2 regions of the Halobacillus sp. H74 genome follow, and region 2 is predicted to be linked to the other one. Evidence: a T-box and tRNA genes for the amino acid it is inferred to sense, from the RefSeq annotation. Region 2 holds a T-box; the other holds one or more tRNA genes.
The links. A T-box is a leader RNA that pairs with one kind of tRNA and senses whether it is charged. The one in region 2 lies ahead of ACTWPX_RS12585 (valine--tRNA ligase), so its partner is inferred to be a tRNA-Val.
Positions count from the first base shown of each region.

Region 1: it encodes a tRNA-Val, which carries the amino acid that the T-box ahead of ACTWPX_RS12585 (valine--tRNA ligase) is inferred to sense. The anticodon was not compared.

Region 1 is NZ_JBQQCI010000006.1:247,683-254,917, reverse strand. It holds gene ACTWPX_RS15360 (family 43 glycosylhydrolase) at 1-452, opposite strand, end outside; gene ACTWPX_RS15355 (GntR family transcriptional regulator) at 857-1,993, opposite strand; tRNA gene ACTWPX_RS15350 (tRNA-Val) at 2,566-2,638, opposite strand; gene ACTWPX_RS15345 (alpha/beta hydrolase) at 2,890-3,618, shown strand; gene ACTWPX_RS15340 (YjcG family protein) at 3,654-4,169, shown strand; gene ACTWPX_RS15335 (GNAT family N-acetyltransferase) at 4,174-4,599, shown strand; gene ACTWPX_RS15330 (DUF421 domain-containing protein) at 4,717-5,394, shown strand; gene ACTWPX_RS15325 (MBL fold metallo-hydrolase) at 5,374-6,285, opposite strand; gene ACTWPX_RS15320 (hypothetical protein) at 6,312-6,611, opposite strand; gene ACTWPX_RS15315 (hypothetical protein) at 6,694-6,909, opposite strand; gene ACTWPX_RS15310 (DUF1360 domain-containing protein) at 6,902-7,231, opposite strand.
Region 2 is NZ_JBQQCI010000005.1:60,404-67,638, forward strand. It holds gene ACTWPX_RS12555 (cytochrome c biogenesis protein) at 1-233, shown strand, start outside; gene hemC (hydroxymethylbilane synthase) at 253-1,182, shown strand; gene ACTWPX_RS12565 (uroporphyrinogen-III synthase) at 1,182-1,955, shown strand; gene hemB (porphobilinogen synthase) at 1,958-2,935, shown strand; gene hemL (glutamate-1-semialdehyde 2,1-aminomutase) at 2,969-4,255, shown strand; gene spoVID (stage VI sporulation protein D) at 4,387-5,394, shown strand; T-box leader at 5,713-5,938, shown strand; gene ACTWPX_RS12585 (valine--tRNA ligase) at 5,992-7,235, shown strand, end outside.

The DNA of each region.
Region 1 (7,235 bases), on a different contig from region 2:
TCTCCTCCTGCAAAGTAGATGTACCACTTGCCATCAATGAAATGTATTTCAGGGGCCCAAATATGTTCTGACATTATGCCGCTCTCATGCTTTTCCCAAACAACCACTTCCTCGGCATCAGGCAATCCTTCAATCGAGCTTGCTCTGCGTAGGACAATGCGGTCATAAAGCGGATGGGAAGCAGTGAAATAGTAGAAACCATCTTCATGGAGATAAATATAGGGATCCGCTCTTTGTTCAATCAACGGATTCGGGTAATCTTTGTCCTGAATGGTCCCTTCTACTTTAAAGCTCCCAGGTATTTGAAAATCCTGTTCTTTCACGGCGTTCCATTTGACCTCGACATCTGCCTCTACCTCTTCATCAATAGTGATGTTCACTCTAGATGGCAAATCAGGTGGAACGCCTCGACTAGTATGGACGTCAATGTTAGGAATCGTTTTTACTTTCATGTTTCTCCCTCCTTTTGACATCATTATACATACACTAACTTATCCATACAAGTTAAAATATTCAGTAAATTTTACTGATACTCATACTGATAAGAAAACTAAAAAATAAAGAAGGGGGTGGGGCAAAACACTAACTGCCACTAGAAAAGACGAACAATAGGGTGGAATGGCTCGAATGGAGCGTAGGCAACATACGTAGACTCTCCTGTGGGAACAGCACGAGGCAAAGACCCCAGAAGTAAAAGCGGTCTTTGCTTTCTGAGGAGACTGAGGCCGTGCCCGCGGAAAGCGAAGAATGTTGCCGGAGCGGCGTATGCATGTATTGATTCATAAAGAAAACCCGAACGAATTCGTTCGGGTTTTCTAGCGGGAAAATTCTTTGTAACAGCCTCTTCTTTCCATTATTATGTTGCATCCTGTAAGCTTTTACTTGGCGTGCTGATTTTTTTAGTCGATTGGCGCAACACCAATTCCGGGGAATAAATCACGCTTTGCACTTCTTCCCCCGCATCTTTGTTCATTTGTTTCCGGCTAATCATGCTTAAGATTAACTTTCCAGCCGTCTTTCCTAAATCTGATTTCGGATGTTCAATGGACGTAAGCTTGACTTCCGACATTTCTGCCAAAAAAGAATTATCATATCCAATGATTGATATATCGTCCGGTACTCGAAGCTGATGCTCGCGAATGATATGCAATAGCTTCATGGCCAGTTCATCGTTATAGCAGACAACCGCTGTCGGATGAGGTCCCTGCTGATTTAAGAAGCATTCAAATTCTTCGATCGGCTTCGTATGTTTTCCGGAGGTATTATAGGTAACTATATGCTTCGGAGTAATCGGCACCCCATACTCCCGGTGGGCTTTCAAGTATCCCTTCATCCTAAGCGTTCCCTGCATGTCATCGGTTTTGAAAAAGCCAAGGATCTCCTTATGGCCATTTTCGATCAAATGCTCTGTCTGCAGAAATGCCCCTCGTTCGTCATCCACGACGACTCTTACGGGCTCCAGTTCATCATAATAGGCATTTATCATGATGTAAGGAATATCAAGGCGTTCAAGATTTAAATAATAATTGATATTCGGATTTGTGAAGGCACTCTGGGTCGGCTCAATAATCGCTCCATCAAACCCCTGCGTGATAATCTTTTCAAGATAAATTCTCTCTTTTTCATGGTCATTGTTTGTATTGAACAATGTGACATGATAGCCCTGATCACTCAAGTACGCTTCAGCTCCGCGAATGATCGAAGGAAAGATATAGTCGGAAATGTACGTCGTCACAATCGCAATATTCTTCCTGGAGCCGGCTTCCTTTCTCTGCTGATCTGTACGATCCGCACAAAAAGTCCCAGCCCCTTGCTCGCGGTAGAGCCAGCCTTCACTGACAAGCTCCCCAACCGCCAGCCTGACCGTATGTCGACTTACATTAAACTGACGCATCATTTCGCTTTCTGAGGGAATCTTTTGATGCGGCTCATACGTACCATCTAAGATTTTCGATTTAATCGATTTTTTGACGATGCTATATTTGGTTTCCATTCCTTCACCTCGTTCCAACATATTCGTATAAGTAAGCATATCACATTTTAGCAGGTAATTTCACATCACTGGAAAAATCGTTGTTGATCTATGTATTTATTTTCTTGTTCAGAGGACTTCTTGGCCATTGATCATCTACACTTCTTCATCTATGGTAATTTTGTCGCGACCTTAATAAGTTCAGCAACTATTTGAAGCAGCTAAAGAACAGCCGCATCACTAGAGGCTTTTCTTATCTTTAGCTTTAGCGTGTGAATTAGAATTAAGAGCATTAAGTACATAATGGAGGGATGAAGAAGTAAATGGAGGCTGGAGAATTGTGGAATGAAAAGGATTATCACTCTGTACTTTTCTAATGCTCTGACATTCGGATCACAATGGTTATTTATGGTCATGCAATTAGAACAGCATATCAGAAAGCAACTAACAAAATGGATGAAGCATTTTACAAAAGGGCAAACAGCTAGTTTTTCCTTTTGGTCCACAATCGGTACACTTTTCCTAAAAAATAAAAGAAGTGACGCGGCCTCCCCTATGCTAGGAAACCGCGCCACTTCGGCACTTTGTATGGATGATTCCGATTGGGCTCGAACCAACGACTTCCACCCTGTCAAGGTGGCGCTCTCCCAACTGAGCTACGGAATCGTATGTAGGAATTTGTCGGCTTTTCTTGCTGACAAGTAATAATATACTACGGATCGAAAAAGGTGTCAACAGAATATAAAGATTTTTTTAAGTAATTGTAAACCACACTTTTCCCTATCTAATTTTGGCTAAAACCCATCTGTTCAACTTTTTGCACAATTCTATGATAAAATAGAAAATGGAACGTTTACATGTATAGGATTAGGGGAATTTTATAATGAATTTCCATGCTGTGAGGAGGTGCTCGGAACATGGGTAGAGATGGATCCATGACAGAATATACGATAGACAGCCAATATTTGAATGAAACGATGAAATTAAGAGTGTACACACCTAAAAATTTCTCTCCATTGTATAAGTACCATTTCTGTATCATGCAGGATGGAAATGACTATTACTCAATGGGGCGTGCGGCCACGCTGAGTGATAAGTTGCATAAAGATGAGAAAATCGATAACACGATTTTCATCGGCATTCATTATAATGACAAGTACGACAGGCAAGACAAGTATCATCCAGATGGGAAAAAACAATCGGATTATGTGAACTTTTTGATCCGCGAGGTCGTCCCTTTCCTAGATGAGGAGCTTCCTGGGTACTGCATGGGACGCGGCCGTACGCTTGTCGGTGATTCGCTGGCAGGAACGCTTGCGTTGATGACGGCGGTGAAGTTCCCGAATATCTTTGGTAATGTGATTATGCAGAGTCCTTATATCGACCAACATGTGAGAGAGGTTGTAGAATCGACGAAGGATTTCTCTTCTCTGACGATTTATCATACGATCGGAAATGAAGAGACGGATGTTGAAGGGACGGAAGGTACACGGAAGAATTTCTTAGCGCCGAACCGTGAGCTTCGTGACTTTTTAAATCGTCAACCGCTCGCTTATACTTACCACGAACTCGATGGTGACCATACCTGGGGAACGTGGCAGAAGGATTTTGAACGTGCTTTATTGAAAATGTTTAGTAAGGAGTAACGTAATATATAGGAAGAATCAGGAGGTTTAGTCCAATGAGATACGGAATAGCAGTTTTTCCATCAAAAAAAGTACAGGATGTGGCGAATTCTTACCGCAAACGTTATGATCCCCATTACGCGTTGATTCCCCCACATATTACGATGAAAGAGCCTTTTGAAGCGGATGAGAGTGAAATTGAGAGTAAAATCATCCCTGAATTAAGTGAAATCGCAAAAAACACAGAGCCCTTTTCTTATGGTGTTTACAAAGTAAGCTCTTTTTCACCAGTAACCAACACGATTTACTTAAAGATTGAACCTTCAGATGAGATTTTTGAATTGAATGATATGCTTCATGCGGGTGAGCTTCCTGAAGAACGGTATTTTTCTTTCGTTCCTCACATCACCATTGCCCAGAAACTTTCTGATGAAGAGTTTTCCGATGTCTTTGGCAGTATGCGGATGTTGAACTTCGATCTTGAGGATCATGTCGACCGCTTCCAGCTTCTTTACCAGCTTGAGAACGGTGCTTGGAGTGTTTATGAAACGTTCCGCCTTGGTAAAGGGTGATTCCATGGATATTTTGAAGGTTTCAAATAGTGTTCAAAAAGACGACGCGTACCATGTTAGACGCGTCGTCTTTGTCGACGAACAGAAAGTACCTGAGGAATTGGAAATTGATGAGTTCGATGATACCGCGATTCATTTAGTCGGTTACGAAGGAGAGCAGCCTGTTGCGGCTTCCCGCCTCCGCTTCGTCGAAGGATATGGAAAGCTCGAGCGCATCTGTGTTACAAAAGAACAGCGTGGCCGATCATATGGCAAGCAGATTATCAAAGCCATGGAAGAAGTCATCCGTGAGCATGGATATAGCAAAGCCAAACTGAACGCGCAGACCCATGCAGAAGCGTTCTATGAATCCATCGGTTATTTGACTGTTTCTGATGAATTTCTCGATGCCGGAATCCCTCATGTAACTATGACAAAAAGTCTTTCATGAATAAATATTGAAACCCCTGCCTAATTTTCATATAAAAGGCAGGGGTTTTCGTTTAGAATAAAATTCTTTTGTCTAGAATGTAGCGTATAGGACTTGAGAGAAGGATCGTGAGCTTCCATGGAATATTTACAAATTACGACGGAGACTATATTCGGTTTCGCCGCCCTTTTTGTAATGACAAAAGTGCTCGGCAAATCGCAAATCACTCAAATCACTGCATTCGACTTCATTGCTGCCCTCGTTCTTGGTGAATTAGTAGGAAACGCCCTTTATGACCCTGAAGTGGGTATCCTTGATATCGGCTTTGCGGTTTTATTATGGACTCTGTTGATTTATGGAACAGAAATTGTTACAGAGAAATTCAAAGGCAGCCGTAAATTATTAGAAGGAAGCCCTTCCCTCGTCATTTATGAAGGAAAAGTTGATCGGAGCCAATTAAAGAAAAGCAAACTGGATATCAATCAGCTCCAGCACCTGCTTCGTTCCAAAGATGTTTTCTCTTTCCGGGAAGTTCAGTATGCGGTGCTGGAAACTGATGGTACAATTTCCGTGTTGAAAACCTCCCAGTACCAAACCGTGAATCGCAAAGACATGAACTTGACACCAGAGGACGTACCTCTTCCACGGACAATCATCAGTGACGGGGAAATCTTATGGGACAATTTACTAGAAACGGGCTTTGATGAGAAATGGATTGAACAACAACTGAAAGCACAAGATTATAACGAACCAGCGGAAGTGATGTATGCCGAATATAAAACAGGGGATAAAGATTTATATATCCTCGGTATGTAAGATCGGATAAAACATCCAACGGTTGTCGACAATGCGGTCCTCGATGAGGGCTGCTTTTTTTAATCCGACAAGATATGCGGTCACTGCCGTGCGATACAGGAGCCATTGAGATAATTGAGGGGCCTGGACGTCATAGTGTGCGCACATATCCGCGACAATTTCTTCTTGCGTAACAGCTTTTGCTTCTTTAATATAGCTGTGTAACCAGTCCAGAAGCTTTTGATGATAGACGATATTTTGCTCAATCGTTTCACAAGGGTCCTCTTCAAATTCACCATGTCCCGGCAAAGCACCTTCACACGGAATCGTCAAAAGCCGTTTAAGACTTTCCATGGTCATGGAGGCATCTGTGATATAAGGTATTTTGTGCTTATGTAACGTATCTTTACTGAAATAACTGTCTGCGGCATATAAAATGCCATCTATTTTCAAGGCAATCTGATTGTAACTGTGGCCAGGCAATAAAAATGCTTCCACTGTGATCGATCCTACTTCCAAAGGTCCCTCATTCACCACTTCATCAATGCGTACGGGCGACCCCTGTAAAAACTTGTTTTGTAATTCCGGGAGCGGATCATTTCCACCGAAAAGGTACAACGGTTCTAAAGATGGATTTCGCAGGATAGCCTCCTCAAATACAGGCGCTATCGTATGGACGTCATATTGCTCTTGAATATAGGCGGCTCCACCATAATGGTCCGCATGAGCATGCGTAATAAAAAGGTGCGTCAAAGGGAGCTCCCGTTTCTTAAGCTCTTTGAGCACCTTTTTAACAGACGAACGGTCAATGCCAGCATCTATCAGCACCCCGCGTGTCCCTTGATTCACATATCCGATATTGACAGAACTATGGTAATAGTAGCAATGGTCATTGAGTTGGTGAAAAGACATAAACTACACGGCTCCTTTAGCTTTTATTATATAGTTTCACTAAAGTTGCCCCCTTTTCCTGTCACCTCTGAATAAACAGTTTCACTGATGACCTTTTTTACAGGGGAAACAGGCTGAGTGGAGGCGTGGAATTCGGAAGAAGTATGGAGTCCACTCATTTGTTGATAGTCAAGCCGGTCCCGTTCGCGTGGTTGATCATGCTTCATTTTGCTGTCCAGGCTTGCCTTGAACACTCTCTCTAACGCAAATGGTGAACGTTCCGTCTGGATTGTGCGGGCTTGATAATCCTGATATTGAAATTGATTGACAGGTAAAATGTATCCCATATCGACTCCTCCTTGGTATTCTATACCCTGTTTCTTCAATAGGTATACGTCCGCTTCCCATTTTTACGTCATTAAAACTCCACTACTCAAAAAAGTTTTCCATTTTTCCCATCTGTTTATTCAAGAACTTCTCCATATCTGTCATCCGTTTTGTGAACCGACGATCCCATGCTTGAAAATCTCTTTCCCAAGCATTGAATTTCTTCTCGGGTTGTTTTATGATTCCATTCATTTTCGACGTTTCTTCATCAATCTCCTTCAAAACTTGAAACAGACTCTTTTCTTTTTTCTCACTCAAGAAGATTACTCCAGGAATAAATGATTGACTGAAGAGCTGCGAGAGCTAGAATAAAAACGATCCATTCCCCATAAGGAACCATTATATAGAAGAAAACCATAATTAACGATGACCAGACTCCGACACACCATTGACAGCCAAGGCCTTCACCAATAAACCCTTTCGGCTCTATCCACTCTTCTTCAATTCCATCTTCATTCTTTTCGATTCTCACTTCGATAAATGGCCGGCGCAGCCACTCCATGATATAATCCCTGACGATCAATCGCGTGAGGCGGAAACTTGCTAATCCTAATAGAAGAAACTCAAATATATTCAACATTCTC
Region 2 (7,235 bases):
TTGCGATTATACTTGGAGTTGTCTGGGGGTATGTATCAACAGACGTATTCTATTGGTATGACTCTAAGACTCTGGGTTCTTTGTTGGTATTAACCGTTTATATCATTTATCTGATATTGCGTGTCGTCAAGGGTTATCAAGGAAGAGCCATTTCGATTTTCAATTCAGCTGCGTTTCTATTTTTATTAATTAATTTCTTTTTATTCGGTTCATTATCTAATTTTCATTTCTAGTAATTGAGGAGGAACTCATGTGAGAAAAATCATCATTGGTTCACGTAAAAGTAACTTGGCCATCACTCAAACAGAATGGGTGATAGAACAGCTGAAAAATATCGACCCATCTTATGAGTTTGAAATTAAGCGGATTACTACGAAAGGAGATCAAATCCTGGATGTTACGCTTTCAAAAGTGGGTGGGAAAGGTCTTTTTATCAAAGAAATAGAACAAGCCATGTATGATGGTGAAATTGATATGGCCGTCCATAGTATGAAGGACATGCCTGCAGTGGTGGCTGAAGGACTGACTGTTGCTTCTGTACCGATCCGCGAAGATCACAGGGATGCCTTTGTATCGAATGATGATGTCCGGTTGAAAGACTTACCTGAAGGCAGCATAGTAGGGACAAGCAGTTTGCGTCGCGGTTCTCAAATCAAAGCTGTCCGGCCAGACCTTGAGATCAAGTGGATTCGTGGGAATATCGACACACGTCTTAGAAAGTTAAAGGAAGAAGACTATGACGCCATCATACTTGCAGCAGCAGGTCTTAAAAGGATGGGCTGGGATGATAACCTCGTCACCGAATATTTAGAGCCTGATGTATGTGTTCCTGCTGTCGGGCAAGGTGCCCTGGCGATTCAATGCCGTGAAAATGATTCTGAGCTTAGAGACTTCCTCATGAAGCTTAATCACGAATACACACAAACCACCGTAGCAGCTGAACGTAAGTTCCTCCATGATTTGAATGGAGGGTGTCAGGTTCCAATCGGGGGATACGCATATCGTCAAGGAGAAGAGATCACTTTGAATGCATTAGTAGGTACCCCGGATGGCAAAACGATTCTTCATGAAACAGTGACTGGAAAAGATCCATTAGCAGTGGGGAAAGAAGCAGCTGATCGACTGAAGGCTCAAGGCGCACAAGAAATCGTCGATGATGCCAAAGAGGAGTATGGACAATAATGAATGCATTGCAAGGGAAGAGCATTCTCATTACGAGAGAAAAATCCCAGGCAGAGCCATTTACTGAACTGATTGAAGGGCAGGGAGGGGTCGTATATCAGGCTCCTCTATTGACCTTCCAATTGAATGACTCAGGGTCTAATCGTCAGATCCTCTATCATCTTCACGACTATTCTTGGGTTTTTTTAACAAGCTCTAATGGCGTGAAGTTTTTTTTCGAGCTGCTGAGTAATAGTGATGTTGCTGTTCCGGCGCACCTTCGCTTTGCAATCATAGGAGAAAAGACAGAACAAATGTTGATTCAACATGGTCACAGGGCTGATTTCATACCAGAGCGTTTCAATGCTTCATCAATGGTGAGTCAGTTTTTTGAACGGTATCCACGACCTGGGAAGCTCCTATACATACGAGGCAGCCGTTCAAGGGATGTTATACCAGGGTCCTTTAAGGAGAAGGGCGTTTTTTTTCAATCCATTACCGTGTATGATACGCTATTAGTAAAAGATGAACACGAACAAGTAAAGGGCTGGCTTGAAAAAGACATTCTTGATGCTTTGACTTTCACAAGTCCATCAACTATTCATGCATATATGTCAATTGTAAGAAATATAGAACTGAATGGGCTTGACCTGCCATGTTTTTGTATAGGCCCGACCACTGCTGAAACAGCTAGGCGTTATGGTTTCAAACATGTCTTTACCCCGGAACAATATACTGTGGACAGCATGTTTGCCCAACTTGTCCATTACTTTTCATATGAAGGAGAACGATAACGATGAGAGACATAAACTTTAAGCGACACCGGCGTCTGCGCAGAACAGAATCAATGAGAGCGTTAGTAAGAGAAACGCACCTTCGTACAGAAGATTTGATTTTCCCTATCTTCGTGCTTGAAGGAGAAGGAGTAAAAAATCCAGTAGCTTCTATGCCTGGTGTTCACCAAGTGACATTAGACTATTTAAATGAAGAGATGGAAGAACTCGTGGATTTAAATATCCGCTCTGTCATTGTGTTCGGGGTGCCTAATGAAAAAGACGAAGTAGGTAGTCAAGCTTATCATGAAGATGGAATCGTTCAAAGGGCCATCCGTCAGATAAAAGAGGACACGCCATCACTGACGGTGGTTGCTGATACCTGTCTTTGCCAATATACAGATCATGGCCACTGTGGAGTTGTACGTGAAGGAGATATCGCAAATGATGAGTCCCTATCCTATATCACGAAAACTGCTGTCACTCAAGCACAAGCAGGAGCAGACATCATTGCTCCTTCTAATATGATGGACGGCTTCGTTGCTGCCATCCGTAAAGGGCTGGATGAAGCAGGATTCAGCCATGTTCCGGTCATGTCTTATGCTGTGAAATATGCTTCCTCATTTTATGGTCCATTCCGTGACGCTGCTCATAGCTCCCCACAATTCGGTGATCGTCGCGCCTATCAAATGGATCCATCAAATCGTCTTGAAGCGATTCGTGAAGCAGAGTCAGATGTAGACGAAGGGGCGGACTTTTTGATTGTTAAACCAGCTTTGGCCTACCTTGATATCATGAGAGAAGTGAAAGATCGGTTTAATTTACCATTAGTCGCTTATAATGTGAGCGGAGAGTATTCGATGATCAAAGCAGCTTCTCAAAATGGATGGGTCAATGAGCAAGAAATCGTCCTTGAAAAACTGACAAGCATGAAACGGGCTGGAGCAGACCTGATTATCACTTATTTTGCTAAAGATGCAGCACGTTGGCTGAATCAATAAACGATACTCAATGGTTAGAAAGGATGCGTGGTTATGAAAGATTTTAAACGTTCTTCAAATGCATATAAAAAAGCAGTAGACTTAATGCCTGGGGGAGTGAATTCACCTGTTCGTGCATTCACTTCAGTAGAAATGGATCCGATTTTCATGGAAAAAGGTTCAGGTTCGAAGCTTTATGACGTGGATGGAAATGAGTATATCGATTATGTCCTGAGTTTTGGACCTTTGATTTTAGGTCATGCAGATGAAAAGGTGACAGAGTCGTTGAAGCAAGTCACTGCTAATGGGACGAGTTTCGGTGCGCCGACAGAAATAGAAAACCAACTTGCTGAACTTGTAAAAGAGCGGATACCTTCAATTGAAATGTTACGTATGGTCAATTCAGGTACAGAAGCGACGATGAGCGCGTTGCGAGTGGCCCGAGGTTATACGGGCAGGGACAAGATTTTAAAATTTGAAGGCAACTACCACGGCCATGGGGATTCTTTGCTGATCAAAGCAGGTTCAGGTGTAGCAACACTCGGTCTCCCCGATTCACCTGGTGTACCAGAATCAATTGCCCAAAATACGATTACAGTTCCTTATAACGACCTTGAAAGTGTGCGCTATGTATTTGAAGAATTCGGTGATGACCTTGCAGCGGTCATTATTGAACCAGTTTCCGGTAATATGGGAGTCGTCCCACCGAATGAAGGCTTCCTTCAGGATTTACGACAGCTTACGGATGACAATGGGACTGTGCTGATTTTTGATGAAGTCATGACAGGCTTCCGTGTTGGTTACCATAGTGCTCAAGGCCACTTCGGTGTTACCCCGGACATGACCTGTCTAGGTAAAGTGATTGGCGGTGGACTTCCGGTCGGTGCTTATGGTGGCAAACGTGAAATCATGGAGCGTGTAGCCCCGGTAGGAGATATCTATCAGGCTGGAACTTTATCAGGTAATCCTCTTGCGATGACCGCTGGTTACGAGACGATTTCAGCAATGACCAAAGATGCTTATGCAGCGATCAATAGGAAAGTGGATCGTCTTATTGAAGGTTATCAGCAAGCAGCTGAGAAGCATGGAGTTCCTTTGACAGTAAATCGTGCGGGTTCCATGGTCGGTTTCTTCTTTACAGATGAACCTGTGACTAATTTTGAAACAGCAAACCAATCCGACTTAGCAATGTTCACCCGCTACTTCCAGGGGATGGTTCAGGAAGGTATTTATTTGCCTCCTTCTCAATTTGAAGGTTTGTTTTTATCAGTCAAGCATTCAGATGAAGACATTGAAAAGACAATTGAAGCGGCAGAAAAAGTATTCTCCACCATTAAATAAGAAAAAAACGCATGGAGTTTGAACTCATGCGTTTTTTTTAGCTTCTATATTGACTTGATGTATATAACTCCAACCTCCGCATAAGGTGATAATAGAGAATAGTTTTTATGATCTTAGGGAGGGGACTAAAAATGCAAAACAAACAAAATGTATTTTCATTTTATTTAGATGAATCGATATGGTTTAAGGAAGGACAGGGAGTACGTGAGTTGATAGGAATATCGCTTGAGCCCGAAATAACCATTGAAGAGCTGGGGGATGAAGTACGGCTGAAAGGCACAGTGGAACTGGCCGGCGAATATATACCGACTGGAGAAGCTTCCAATCAAGAGGATGGGTCATACGCTCAGTCTGTACGGGTTATGGATCATGTAGAGCCTTCCGAAGAAGGGGTTCACTTGTTTACGCATGCCTTCCCTGTGGAAATCACGGTTCCTTTAGAAAGAGTTTCAAATTTAGAAGATGTATTGATCGATATTGAAAGCTTTGACTATGAACTACCTGCAAATCGTCAACTTCGGCTGCATGCCCACTTGAATATCAATGGAGTAGAAGAAAAGCAGACGCCGGCAGCCAATCCGCATGACTTCGATGAGTCTGCAGGGGTTGGACCAGTCAACATGGAAGTGCCAGCTCAAGAAGATCGCCCAGTTTTTCCAGAACGTGAAGCACCGGTATTTCGGATTAACGACGAAAATGATGCTGGAAATCCAAATGATCAGGATGATGATGAAGGTGGGAGATGGCTTTATAAGAAAACGCAAAGCTTTCCTGAGTTTTTTGGCCATGCCCCTGATATGCATCAGCAAAGCCCTCCACCCGAAGAGAACTCCTATGAAAATACTGATAACTGGGGGGAAGTGAAGGTTGAAGATATGAATCCTTCTTCTTCTGAATCTGTTTCATCACGAGAGAGCGCAGAAGCCCCAGGAGGTATGGACGGGATCAAGCAGATCTTTAAGCATCTGTTCCCGAACAGAGAAGAAACGTACACTCAAATGAAGATGTATATTGCCCAGGAAGAGGAAACCATGTCCTCTATTGCTGAGAAGTATGACGTTTCTGTAAAACAGTTGGAGCGCGTCAATGATTACGCAGAAGATGTTTCTCCTGGACAAATCGTTTATATTCCAAGTTAAAGCCATTTATATTTGAAGGCAAGGAAGATACCCAACACCAGACCCAACAGGAAAATATCGAAGGTAGTGGGGAAAATAAGGGTTCTGATCGCTTGGAAAATTACGATTGGCAACATCGATTTTTCAATGACATAAAGCCAGTTTCTACACCATGGTGGCAAACGGTAACGATAAAAGCGGCTCACTCACAGCACCTCTTTTCTGACAGATTCAAGGATGGCTCCTGGATATTCGTCCAGGGGCTTTTGTGCATTTTTTGATCCATAGTTGACTAAATGAGTCATTTCTATATACAATATGTAATATAGTCTTTATACGTGAAATGCTTAGATAGGGAAGAGTACGTGAACAATTCCTTCAGAGAGGAAAACATTTGGTGAGAGTTTTCCAGGAACCCTGTTGATGGAAGGTCGCCCTTGATGCAGCTTCTTTGAACAATGAAGTAGGAGAAGCCGGTTAGAAGCCGTTATCTTAGTCGAGTGTACAGGAGTGATTCCTGTAAATTAAGGTGGTACCACGGAAATGAATCCCTTTCGTCCTTTTTTGGATGGAAGGGATTTTTATTTTGATAAAGAAAATAGAAGGAGGAAGGTCGAAATGAGTCAAGAAGATCTTTCGATGCCCACGAAATACGATCCTGCCACAATTGAAAAGGATCGGTATCGATATTGGGTAGATGGTAAATTTTTTGAAGCTACAGGTGACAAGAATAAGGAACCTTATACAATCGTCATTCCGCCCCCGAATGTGACAGGTAAACTTCACCTTGGTCATGCATGGGATACGACATTGCAGGATATCCTTACTCGTGTGAAACGAATGCAGGGCTATGATGTATTATGGCTTCCTGGTATGGACCATGCAGGGATTGCAACTCAAGCGAAAGTGGATGCGAAACTGCGTGAAGAAGGGGTATCACGTCACGATCTTGGCCGTGAAAAATTTCTTGAAAAGTCGTGGGAATGGAAGCATGAATATGCGAAGTTCATCCGCGCACAGTGGGAAAAAATGGGCCTCGGATTAGACTATTCCCGTGAGCGCTTCACACTTGATGACGGCTTATCTGACGCTGTAAAAGAGGTTTTCGTCACCCTTTATGAAAAGGGGATGGTTTATCGCGGAGAATACATCATCAATTGGGATCCCGCCACTCAAACGGCGCTTTCGGATATTGAAGTAGAATACAAAGATGTCCAGGGTGCATTTTATCACATGCGATACCCGTTGAAGGACGATGAAGGCACCATTGATATCGCGACCACTCGTCCAGAAACAATGCTTGGTGACACAGCCATTGCTGTACATCCAGAAGATGAACGCTACAAACATTTGATTGGTAAAAAGGCTGTATTACCCATCATCGGCCGAGAGATCGAAATTGTCGCTGACGATTATGTGGATATGGACTTCGGCTCTGGTGCGGTGAAAATCACCCCTGCCCACGATCCTAATGACTTTGAAATCGGAAACCGTCATGACTTAGAGCGAGTTCTCGTTATGAATGAAGACGGATCCATGAATGAAAACGCTGGAAAATATAAGGGTGTGGATCGGTTTGAGTGTCGTAAACAAATCGTCAAAGATCTTCAAGAACAAAGCGTTCTTTTTGAAATTGAAGACCATATGCACTCTGTAGGGCATTCTGAACGTAGCGGGGCAGTTGTTGAGCCTTATCTATCCACTCAATGGTTCGTCGACATGAAGCCACTTGCAGATGCCTCCATTGAATTGCAAAAGGGTGAAGACAAGGTCCATTTCGTGCCTGATCGCTTTGAAAAACCATACTTACATTGGATGGAGAACACACGTGATTGGTGTATTTCCCGTCAACTATGGTGGGG